DNA from 2 places in the Cupriavidus nantongensis genome. Region 1 is predicted to be linked to the other one. Evidence: predicted binding sites of a transcription regulator. Region 1 holds the regulator's gene; the other holds the start of a gene.

Region 1 (5,451 bases):
AGTCCAGTCTCCAGTTTAATAGACCTGCTGTAGGTCTATTGTGGCCACCTTTTGATGGCAGAAGTAGACGTCAAAGGTGCCGTCCAGGTCCACGCGAGGGCGCAATGCTACGGGCGTTCCGATCAAGGCTCGTCCGACCCGGAACGTCTTTCCCCGGAAGCAGATGCGCCCACCGTCGCCTACCTTTCGCACGATGTCATCGCTGTCGTACTCGATAGGCGGGAGTTCGCGCGGCATCGCCCGTGGACTAGGCGCATAGCGGCTTGCGGGTGTCTCCATATCCAGCGCGTGGTGTGGGCGCTTGAAGTTGTACACGTGGCGCCAATGGCTGAAGTGATGCTGCGCATCATCCAGATCCCGGAAGCGCTGGTTGGCCAGCAGCTCTGCCTGCATGGTTCGATGGAAGCGCTCGTCCTTGCCGTTGGTCTGAGGATGGCCAGGTCGGCTATGACTGAGCCGCACGCCCAGGCGAATCAGCCAGGCGCCCAGCGTGGTTAACGCACGAGGCACTGGAGAACCCCAGGGCGGGCCGTTGTCTGCATTGATCCGCTCGGGCAGCCCATAGCGCGCAAAAGCCTTCGCTAACGCTTCTTGTACGGATTCAAACTGTTCGTTGCCCAAGGCCCTGAGCAGCACATTGAACCGGGAGTGATCGTCCAAGACCGTGAGCGGGTGGCACCTCTGCGTGTCGGTCGCGAAGTGACCTTTGAAGTCAATTTGCCATAGTGCATTGGGCCGGTCGTGCTCGAAGCGCTGCCATGCTGTCGCGGCCGCGCTGGCGGCCGGATCGATCAAGCCATGGCGGCGCAGCACCCAATTGACTGTACTCGGGGCGATCTGGAGGCGGTGGTCGCGCTCCAGCACGTGTGCGATCTTGCGGGCGCCCCAGGCCGAATGTTCGGCTCGAATCGCTAGCACGCGCTCTTCGACGGCAGCTGGAGTTCGACCGGGAGAGCTATGTGGACGCCGAGTTCGGTCGTCCAGATCCTCTCGATTCAACCACTTGTAACCGGTCTTGCGACTGATGCAGAAGCGGCGGCAAAGCTCCGCAATGTTGGCGTCCGCCTGGCGTGCCAGGCGGACGAACTCTTCTCTTTGCTGCTTCACGGTGGTTTGGCTCCAGGGCAACGTTATCCTCCCGCTGACTAAGCGGGAAAAGTGTTACCCATGTCCTGGCACACCTGTTACCTATGTCCCCGGTCTATACAGCAAGCGGGAGAGGGAGTACACAAGCGGGAACTGGAAAGCCCGAGGCAATGATGACGCTGCGGGTTTTCTCCCCTCGCCCGCTTGCTGGAGAGGGGCCGGGGGTGAGGGCCGGCGCTGGCAATGGCGACGGCCTTCACTTCGTTGATATTCCGGCCCTCTCCCCAACCCTCTCCCGCAAGCGGGAGAGGGAGTACACAAGCGGGAATTGGAAAGCCGAGGTAGTTGATTCCGCTGCGGGTTTCTCCCCTCTCCCGCTTGCGACAATCAGGCGTGGCAGCACAGGGGGGCGTGAGTCTGACAGCTAGCTAGTCGATCGCCTGATGTTCCATTTTTTCGTCACTTGTTGATAACTGACGAAAAAGCGGAACATTCATCCCTACCGAAACCCCACCACCACCTCATTACTCCGCCCCTGCAACACCGGCACCAGACTCCCCTGCCCCGGCACCCGGAACGCAAACACAAACCCCTTGGTGGCATCGTCCCCAAAGAACGCGTCGGTCTTGCCCTCCGCCTGTGGCAGCAGCACGCAGCGTTGCGCGTTGCACAGGTAGGCCTGCAGTTCCGCCGGCGGCGTCTTGGCGAAGCTGTAGCGCCAGCGCACCGACGTAATGACCCCTTCCGATTGCGGCAACACCCCGGTGGGCATAATCGGCGGCGACACCGCACGCTGGCCGCGGCCGTGCAGGGCCGGGCCGTTGACCGAGCCGGTCCATGCGTGTCGTGTGCCCGCATCGAAGGCGGCCCATGCGCATGCCGATACCGCTGCCAGCAGCCCGCAAGCGCCACGCACGGCGCGCGCCTTGGCTGGCATCACAGCAGACCACGCAACTGGCTGCGCAGCCGGTTGATGGCCTGGCCGCGGATCTGGCATACGCGCGACTCGGTCACGTCGAGCACTGCGCCGATTTCGCGCAGATTCAGTTCCTGGTCGTAGCACAGCGACAGCACCAGCTTCTCGCGCTCGGGCAGGCGCTCGATGGCGCGGACCAGTGCTTCGCGCATGCCGCTTTCCATCAGCACGGTCAGCGGGTTGCCGTCATCGCTGCCGCCGAGGTGGCGGTCCAGAAAGTCTTCCTCGCCGGAGCGCTCGAAGTCTTCATAGTGCAGCAGCTGGCAGCCATAGACCTCGTTGAGCAGCAGCTGGTATTCGTCCAGCGGCATCTCCATGGCCTCGGCCACTTCGGAGTCGATCGGCGTGCGGCCGAGCTTCTGTTCCAGGTTGCGCTGGGTGCGTTCGATGCGGCGGGTGAACTGGCGCAGGCTGCGCGATTGCCAGTCGTTGGCGCGCACCTCGTCGAGCATGGCGCCGCGGATGCGCTGGCTGGCGTAGGTCTCGAAGCGCGCGCCGTGGGTGTCTTCATAGCGCTTGGCGGCGTCGAGCAGGCCGATCATGCCGGCCTGGATCAGGTCGTCGATCTGCACGCTGGCGGGCAGCCGGGCGGCGAGCTGCAGCGCGATGCGGCGCACCAGCTGCGCGTGCGCCTTGACCACATCGGCCTGTTCGAGCTTTCCCTGGATCGTGTACATGGTGCAATTCTCGTGACTGCTGGATGGCTGGACCGGCGCGCCTTGGCGTGCCGGCTGGCTCAGGGTGTGGTGGTTTCAGGTGGCATGGCTGGCAGGCTCAGGCCATCGCGGGGGCGGCGGCAGGCATCGCGGCATCTGTGCGCAGCGGCCACGCGCCGATGCCGCCGGCGCTGCGGCGCAGGGCCGCGGTGGCCGGCGCCGCCGGGAAGGCCTCGACCACGCAGCGGCCCAGCTGCGCGGCGCGCGCCACCAGCGGGTCGGCCGGCAGCCAGCCCGCGCACAGCACCTCGACGCCGAGGTACTGGCTGGCGGTGCGTGCCAGGTTGCGCAGGATGGCCTGCACCGTGGCCTCGCTCGCCGCGAGGTTGACGATCAGGTGGAACTGGCGCCACGCATACAGGTGGTGCAGCCGCTTGATGCAGGCGTAGGCGGCGGTGATCGACGCCAGCTCCGGGCGCATCACCACCAGCACGTTGTGCGCATCGCCCGCGAGCGGCGACGACGCGCCGTCGGCATCGAGCGCGGCATCGACCAGCACGCTACGGAAATCGTTCGCCGCCGCCGGCAAGGCAGCGCCCGGCACCGGCCGGCCCGCCGGCAGCACCGACAGCACGCCTTGCGGACTCACGCCCGCCGCGGCCTCCAGCGACAGCCGCCCCGCGTGAACGTCAGCCAGCGTGCCCGCCGGCCTGGCGCCGGACCAGCGCGTGGCACGGGCGCTGGTGTCTTCGTCGACCAGCAGCACGCGCTCGCCCTGCATCGCCAGCGCATGCGACAAACCCAGCGCCACGGTGGTGGCGCCGGCGCCGCGTTCGCTGGCGACCACGGCGATGCGGCGCGTGGTGCGCGGCGCCAGCATCCGGCGCAGGCTCGCGGCCTGGTCCATGGCGAGGGTGCTCACTGCAGGGCCTCCGCGGGGGCAGCGGGCGCGGCGGTGCCGCGGCCCGGATAGTTTTCCAGCACGTCCAGCAGCGCCAGCATGCGGCCCATGCCTTCATTGAGCACGGTGCCCGGCACCAGCGCGCCCGGGCGCACCGTACGGCCGGCCAGGCGCGCGAGGAATGCCGGCGCGGCCGCGGTCGGCGCATGTTCCAGGCGCAGCACCGACAAGCCCAGCTGCAGCGCAGCCACGGCGGATGCATCGTGCGCATCGCATGCGTCCTGCGCGAAATGGTCGATGGCATGGCGCAGCGTGCGCAGGCCGGATTCGGCCGCGTCGGTCCACAAGGCCCAGCGTGCCACCTGCGCGGCATCCTGTGCCAGCGCCGGATCGCACAGCAGGTAGCGCGTATCGAGCAGCTCGCCGGTGGCGCGGTCGGCCAGGCGGGCCACCACCAGGCAGGCGTCGATGCCGCCTTCGGGCGTGCCCTTGCCGCGCACCGGGCTGTCCGGCACGCGCACATCGGCGGTTGCCAGCCAGCGCACGGCATCGCGCTCGCGCACGGTGTCTTCGCCGACGGCATGGAAGGTCAGCGTATCCGCCAGCGCATCCAGCTTCCACGCGGAGCCGGCGCTGACCACGCGCGCGGTCTTGCGCGCGCTGGCCACCCAGCGCTCGCCGGCCTGCTGCCAGCGCGCCAGCGTGGCGGCGGACGGCAGCGCGTCGACCAGGTTGACGACCTTGCGCGCGGCGCTCATCGCGGCGCGCAGGTTGGCGGCATCGGCCTCGGCTTCGCCCAACGGCTGGCCGGCACGGCCGGTCGGCGTGACGGCGGCAGCCAGCGGCATGCCGTTGCGATCGGCCAGCCACAGCGTGTGCTGGATCGGCTGGGGCGAGCGGCGCCCCGGCACGGCCACCTGCAGCGTGGCGGCGACGGCCAGTACGTACTGTTCGCACTGGCGCGTCACGTCACGGCACACGGCTTCGCGCACCTGCTGCGACATCGCGCGCAGTGCTGGCGCGCCGGCGCCGCGCTGCTGCCACAGCGAGCGTGCCAGGTCGAAGCCCAGGCCCGCGCCATTGAGTTCGGCCACGCACTGGCCGAGCGCGTCGGCGCTATCGGTCAGCGAGCGCAGCACGTCGGTGGCGCCACCGCGCGCGGTGGTCTCTTCCCCCGCAGCAGCGGCGGCACGGCGCGCCGCATCGGCATCGGCAAACACCGAGCCGCGACGCGGCGTCAGGAAGGCGCGCTCGACCAGCGCGGTGCTGTTGGCCAGTTCCAGGTGCTCCGGCACGCGCTGCCCGGTGGACGCATAGAACACCGGCAGCCGGTGGCGGATCACCACGTCCAGTACCGATCCCAGGTGCGTGGCTTCATCCAGCTTGCTGATGATGCAGCCATCGATGCCGCCGCCATCGGGCGCGGCGTCATGGCGGTAGGCATGCACCACTTCATTGAGGGTATCGCCGTGGCTGGCGCCGTTGAGCAGCAGCACGCGCTGCACCGGCGCGGGCACGCCGGCCAGCATGGCGATCTGCTCCGACAGGCTGCGGTCGCGCTGGCTCATGCCGACGGTGTCGATGATGACCAGGTGCTTGTCCTTCATCGCTGCGAGCGCAAAGCGCAGGTCGGCGGCGTCCTTCACCGCATGCACCGGCACGCCCAGGATGTCGCCGTAGATGCGCAGCTGCTCATGCGCGCCGATACGGAAGCTGTCGGTGGTCAGCAGCGCCAGCTTGTCGGCGCCGTGGCGCAGCACGTAGCGCGCGGCCAGCTTGGCCGTGGTAGTCGTCTTTCCCACGCCGGTGGGGCCCACCAGCGCCAGCACGCC
Region 2 (5,451 bases), on a different contig from region 1:
TGCTGATCCTGCCGCACGCGGTGGCGGATTTCCTCGACTTCAACGACCTGCTGTACTTCGCCGAGCGCCTGCTCGCCAGCCTGGGACTGGAAGGCACGCTGCAGATCGCCAGCTTCCATCCGCACTACCAGTTTGCCGGGACCGAGCCGGACGATATCGAGAACTACACCAACCGCGCCCCTTACCCCATCCTGCATTTGCTGCGTGAGGATTCGATCGCGCGCGCGGTGGCGGCTTTCCCCGATTCAGCGGATATCTACGAGCGCAACCAGGCAGTGATGCGCCGCCTCGGCCACGAGGGCTGGCAACGCTGGATGGCGGGCGACGATGAGCCCGTGTCCGGGGCCGGGAAGGCGTAGTTACGCCACCGCTACCGGCTCGGTGAAGAAGCGCTCGCGCAGCTCTTCCAGGCCCAGCCGCCCCAGCACTTCTTCCAGCCGCTCGGCCGGGCGGCGGCGCGGCAGGTCCTTGTACTGCGCGATGATCAGTTCGTTTTTCATCGAGTGTTCCCAGCCCACCAGCTCGGTGACGCTGACCTGGTAGCCGTGCGCCTCCAGCTGCAGGCAGCGCAGCACGTTGGTCACCTGGCTGCCGAACTCGCGCGTATGCAGCGGATGGCGCCAGATCTCGGTCAGCGGATTGCCCGCCAGCAGCTTGCCCTTGTGCTTGCGCAGCACGCTCGCCACCTCGGCCTGGCAGCAGGGCACCAGCACGATGTGCTGCGCGCGCTTGGCCAGCGCGAAGCGGATGGCGTCGTCGGTGGCGGTATTGCACGCATGCAGAGCGGTGACCACGTCGACGGTGGGCGGCAGCTGCGGCGAGGTGATCGAGTCCGCCACCGACAGGTTCAGGAACGACATCCCCGCAAAGCCCAGCCGCGCCGCCAGCGCCTGCGAGGTCTTCACCAGTTCTTCACGGGTCTCGATGCCGTAGATGTGCGAGTCGTCCTGCAGGGCCTTGAAGAACAGGTCATACAGGATGAAACCGAGATAGGACTTGCCGGCGCCGTGGTCGACCAGCGTGACGCGGCCGCGCGCGCCCTTGACCTCCTGCAGCAGCGGTTCGATGAACTGGAACAGGTGGTAGACCTGCTTGAGCTTGCGCCGGCTGTCCTGGTTCATCTTGCCGTCGCGCGTCAGGATATGGAGTTCCTTGAGCAGCTCGATGGACTGGCCGGGGCGGATTTCGTGGGTATTTGACATGGAGGGGACTGCACAGGCGGCGGGGCGCGGCGCGCCCCGGAATGGCGACAGTTTACCGAAAAGTCGCGCGGTACCCGCCGCGCACTGTTGAGCGCTAAAGTTCCCGGCGCGCCTGCCGTTGGTGATGTATCGATAACAAGCAGAGCGCCGGCAGCCGCCGTCGCCAGACGATTCAGGGGACGCATGACGCATGAATCGGGACTGCGCCTGGAGCTTGCCGAGCCGGGCAAGCAGGTGCATGCATGCTACACGCCGCAGCCGGGCCGGCTGCCGCCGGACCCGGCCACGCTGCAGCAGTGCCTGGAGGGGCTGGGCTGGTCCGGCGCGCGGCTGGATGCGCGCGCGGTGGCGCAGTTCCTGGCGCAATGCCAGCGCGCCGAGCATGAGATCGATGCCACCATCGGCGCGCTGGTCGATGGCGCGTTCGAACTCGACATCACTGCCGACGGCCTGGCGGTGCGGCTGACGCTGATGCCGCCGGAAGGCGGCCGGCCGGTGAGCGCGGACGAGATCCGCCGCGCCGTGGCGGAGCGCGGCGTGGTGGCGCCGATCCAGTCGCTCGCACTGGACGCCGCACTGGCCGAGGGCAGCTGCGAATTGCGCACCATCGCCGCCGGGATTGCGCCACGGCAGGGCGAGCCGGCGCGCTTCATCAACCTGCTGGAGCCGCGCAAGCCGGCGCACAGCGACGACGATGCCGGCAAGGTCGACCTGCGCGAGCTGGGCAACCTGCTGCTGGTCAGCCCCGGCACGCCGCTGATGCGCCGTATTGCGGCGGTGCCGGGCCATGCCGGCGTCGATGTGTTCGGGAAGCCGATTGCCGCCGACGCGGTCGACGACCCGCCGTTTGCCGAGGGCCTGACCGGCGCGGCAGCGGATGCGGACGACCCCGGGCTGCTGCGCGCGGTGATTGCCGGATCGCCGGTGGTGGGCGTCTACGGCATCGCCGTCAGTCCGGTGGTGCAGGTCGAATCGGTGGACCTGCACTCGGGCAACGTGGCCTTCGACGGCACGCTGCGCGTGTCGGGCGACATCCGCACCGGCATGTCGGTCAATGTCAGCGGCGACGTGGTGGTCGAAGGCACCATCGAAGCCGCCAGCGTCGAGGCCGGCGGCAACGTCATCGTCAAGGGCGGCATTATCGGCAAGTCCGAAAGTACCCATGCCGAAGGCGGCATCAGCCGCGCCAGCGTGCGCTGCAAGGGCGCGGTGAAGGCGCGCTTTATCGAGAATGCGGTGGTCGAGGCCGGCACCGAAGTCACCGTCGACAGCGGCATCCGCCAGAGCGATGTCGCGGCGGGCCAGCGCATCGTGGTGGGCGGCACCGGCGTGCAGGGCAGCATCAGCGGCGGCCGCAGCCGCGCCTTGCTGGCGGTGCGCGCCGCGGTGCTGGGCGCGCCGGCCGGCACCGCCACCAGCATCCAGGTGGGCCTCAATCCCTATGCCGACGCGCAGCGTGCCGCGCTCGAGGGCGAGCGCCGGCGCATGCTGGAGGAGCAGAACAAGGTCAGGCAACTGGTGGACTTCTTTGCCAAGCATCCCGAGCGTGCCGTCGGCGACCTGCGCGAAAAGGCGCGTGCGACGCTGTTCAAGCTGTCGCGCGACCTGTTCGAGCTGGAGGCGCGCCTGACCGAGCTGGGACAGCAGATGCAGCCCGCGGCCGAGGCCGTCATCGACGCCCCGCGGCGCATCCATGGCGGGGTCACGCTGCAGGTGGGCAGCCGCGTGCTCAAAGTGATGGAAGACAAGCCCGGCGGCCAGATCCGGCTGCTCGATGACCGCATCACCGTCGGCTGAATCGCGCACTTCGTTGATCCCGCTTTGATCCGGGGGGATTTGTACTATGCTGCAGGTATGTCCTGGGGTGCCGCAGGATGGGCGATCGAGCTAGTGTTGGGCAATGAATGCAGAAGCGGATCAGCACTCTGTGGAAGCGTTACACCGAACCGACACACGTGGCACTTGAATGAACGGGAAGGCCAGCCATCGCGCTGGCCTTTCTGTTTTTGCGCTGGCCGTTTCACAAGTACCGGCAAGTACCGCAATCGTGGCAGGGACGGCTTGCGGCCTATGCCGCCCACAGCCGCAACTCATGCAATCCGCTGCGCGCCACGCGTGTGCCAAGCGCGCTTCCCTGTGCTTCGAACATGGCTTGCAGCCAGGCCATGTCGACTTCGCGCGCATACGCCAGCCGGAAGTGGCTGCGCCGCAAGGGCACCAGCCGCAGGTCCGCGCTGCCGCCATCGAAGCTGACGAATGCCATCAGCGCCAGGTCAGGGCGGTAGCTGTCGTATCCGCCAATGCCCTCGTAATCGTTGATGAAATCGCCGCAGCCATACAGGATCGGCTTGCCGGCATGCAGCTCGATGCCGAGCGGGTGATGCGACGAATGCCCGTGCACGATGTCGATGCCGGCGTGCTCGACCATCGCTCGCGCGAAGGCGCGCTGCGCGGGATCGATGTGGTAGCCCCAGTTCGGGCCCCAGTGGATCGACAGCACCATCACATCGCCAGGGCGCCGCAGTTGATGGACTTGCGCGGTAATGCGTTGCTGCGCAGCCGCGGACCAGTCGTCCAGCAGGTTCACACCCGAGTGCCCCGCGGTGGCACGCCACGCCGCCGGTGTGCCGGCATTTGGCATGGCGAAGGCAAGCACCACCACGCGACCGCCGCCGGGCCGCGCCAGCAGCGCGGCGCGTGCCGCACTGGCCTCGTCTGGACCGGCGCCGGCATGCGCGATCTGCGCGCCGTCCAGCGCGTCCAGCGTATCGGCCAGGCCCGCGCGGCCCCAGTCGAGCACATGGTTGTTGGCAAGGACCGCGCAGTCGATGCCGGCGGCCTGCAGGCAATCGACATTGCGCGGATGCATGCGGTAGTGCACGGACTTGCCGGGCCAGGCATCGTCGCTGGTGGTGATGGCGGTCTCCAGGTTGACGATGCGCGGCCGCGCGGCGCGACTTGCCAGTTCCGCCAGCGCATCGCCCCACGGATAGTCCGGCGCGGCGGGCCGCGCGATCGGGCCGGCCTTGCGCTCCGCCAGGCGCACGTAGTCGAGCGCGGAATGCACATACGATTCATGCAGCAGCGGCTGGCTGGGATGCGCCAGGATCTGGTCGATGCCGCGACCGGTCATCACATCGCCGCACAGGAACAGGGGAGGAGCTTGGCTGGCAGGGTCCATGGCGCAGGCACACGGCGCGCGGGCACCGCGCGGCTGTGCCTCCATGATAGGCCGCATGGCTGAGGCAGGATTTGCGCCGCACCCGCGCAATGCGCCGCGCACATCGCGCATTTACATTCGCGCGGTGCCTGCCTTAAATGAGGGAGTCATCGGTCCTCGTGGCCATTTTTTTGTTCGTGACGCCGCGTGTCGTCCGATGTTTCCAACCAGCATCGGGAGGCAGATCATGGCCCAGCCATCGCAGGAACATATTGAAGCACTCAAGGCGCAGCTGCGCGGGCGCTTGCTGCAGCCGGGCGACGACGGCTATGACGACGCGCGCCGGATCTGGAACGCGATGATCGACCGCCATCCGCAGTGGATCGTGCAGGCCGCGGGCGCGGCCGACGTTGCGGCGGCGGTGAACTTCGCGCGCGAGCACGGCGTGCTGCTGTCGGTACGCGGCGGCGGCCACAACATCGGCGGACTGGCGATCTGCGAGGGCGGCATGGTGCTGGACCTGTCGCCGATGCGCTCGGTGCGCATCGATCCCCACGCGCAACGCGCGTGGGTAGAGCCGGGCGCCACGCTGCGCGACTTCGACCACGAAGCGCAGGCGCAGGGCCTGGCCACGCCGCTCGGCATCAACTCCACCACCGGCGTGGCCGGGCTGACGCTGGGCGGCGGCTTCGGCTGGCTCAGCCGCAAGTTCGGCACCACGGTCGACAACCTGGTGTCGGCGCAGGTCGTCACCGCCGACGGCAAGCTGGTGCGCGCCAGCAGCGACGAGAACGCCGACCTGTTCTGGGCCCTGCGCGGCGGCGGCGGCAACTTCGGCGTGGTGACGATGTTCGAGTTCCGGCTGCATCCGGTGGGTCCGCAGGTCTATGGCGGACTGATCGTCTATCCGCTGGAACAGGCCGCGAGCGTGCTGCCGGCCTATCGCGAGCTGTATGAATCGATGCCCGACGAGCTGACGGTATGGGTGGTGCTGCGCCAGGCGCCGCCGCTGCCGTTCCTGCCGCCCGAGGCGCACGGCAAGCCGGTGGCGGCGCTGGCGATCTGCTATATCGGTCCGCCTGAGCAGGG

What was found. The regulator FliA, encoded in region 1, starts transcription of late flagellar genes. The targets are predictions, from matches to a motif close to CTAAAGTTTNNNNNNNNNNNGCCGNTA.
Region 2: A2G96_RS05640 (DUF342 domain-containing protein) is a predicted target of FliA. The motif match lies at 1,297-1,323, and genes of this name have one in related genera.

What each region holds. Positions count from the first base shown of each region.
Region 1 is NZ_CP014845.1:113,574-119,024, reverse strand. Features, by position in the region: gene A2G96_RS21915 (IS481 family transposase) at 16-1,128, opposite strand; gene A2G96_RS21910 (flagellar protein FlhE) at 1,586-2,023, opposite strand; gene A2G96_RS21905 (RNA polymerase sigma factor FliA) at 2,023-2,739, opposite strand; gene A2G96_RS21900 (MinD/ParA family ATP-binding protein) at 2,837-3,625, opposite strand; gene flhF (flagellar biosynthesis protein FlhF) at 3,637-5,451, opposite strand, start outside.
Region 2 is NZ_CP014844.1:1,236,501-1,241,951, forward strand. Features, by position in the region: gene A2G96_RS05630 (DUF1415 domain-containing protein) at 1-359, shown strand, start outside; gene A2G96_RS05635 (class I SAM-dependent methyltransferase) at 360-1,202, opposite strand; gene A2G96_RS05640 (DUF342 domain-containing protein) at 1,386-2,999, shown strand; gene A2G96_RS05645 (CapA family protein) at 3,271-4,383, opposite strand; gene A2G96_RS05650 (FAD-binding oxidoreductase) at 4,610-5,451, shown strand, end outside.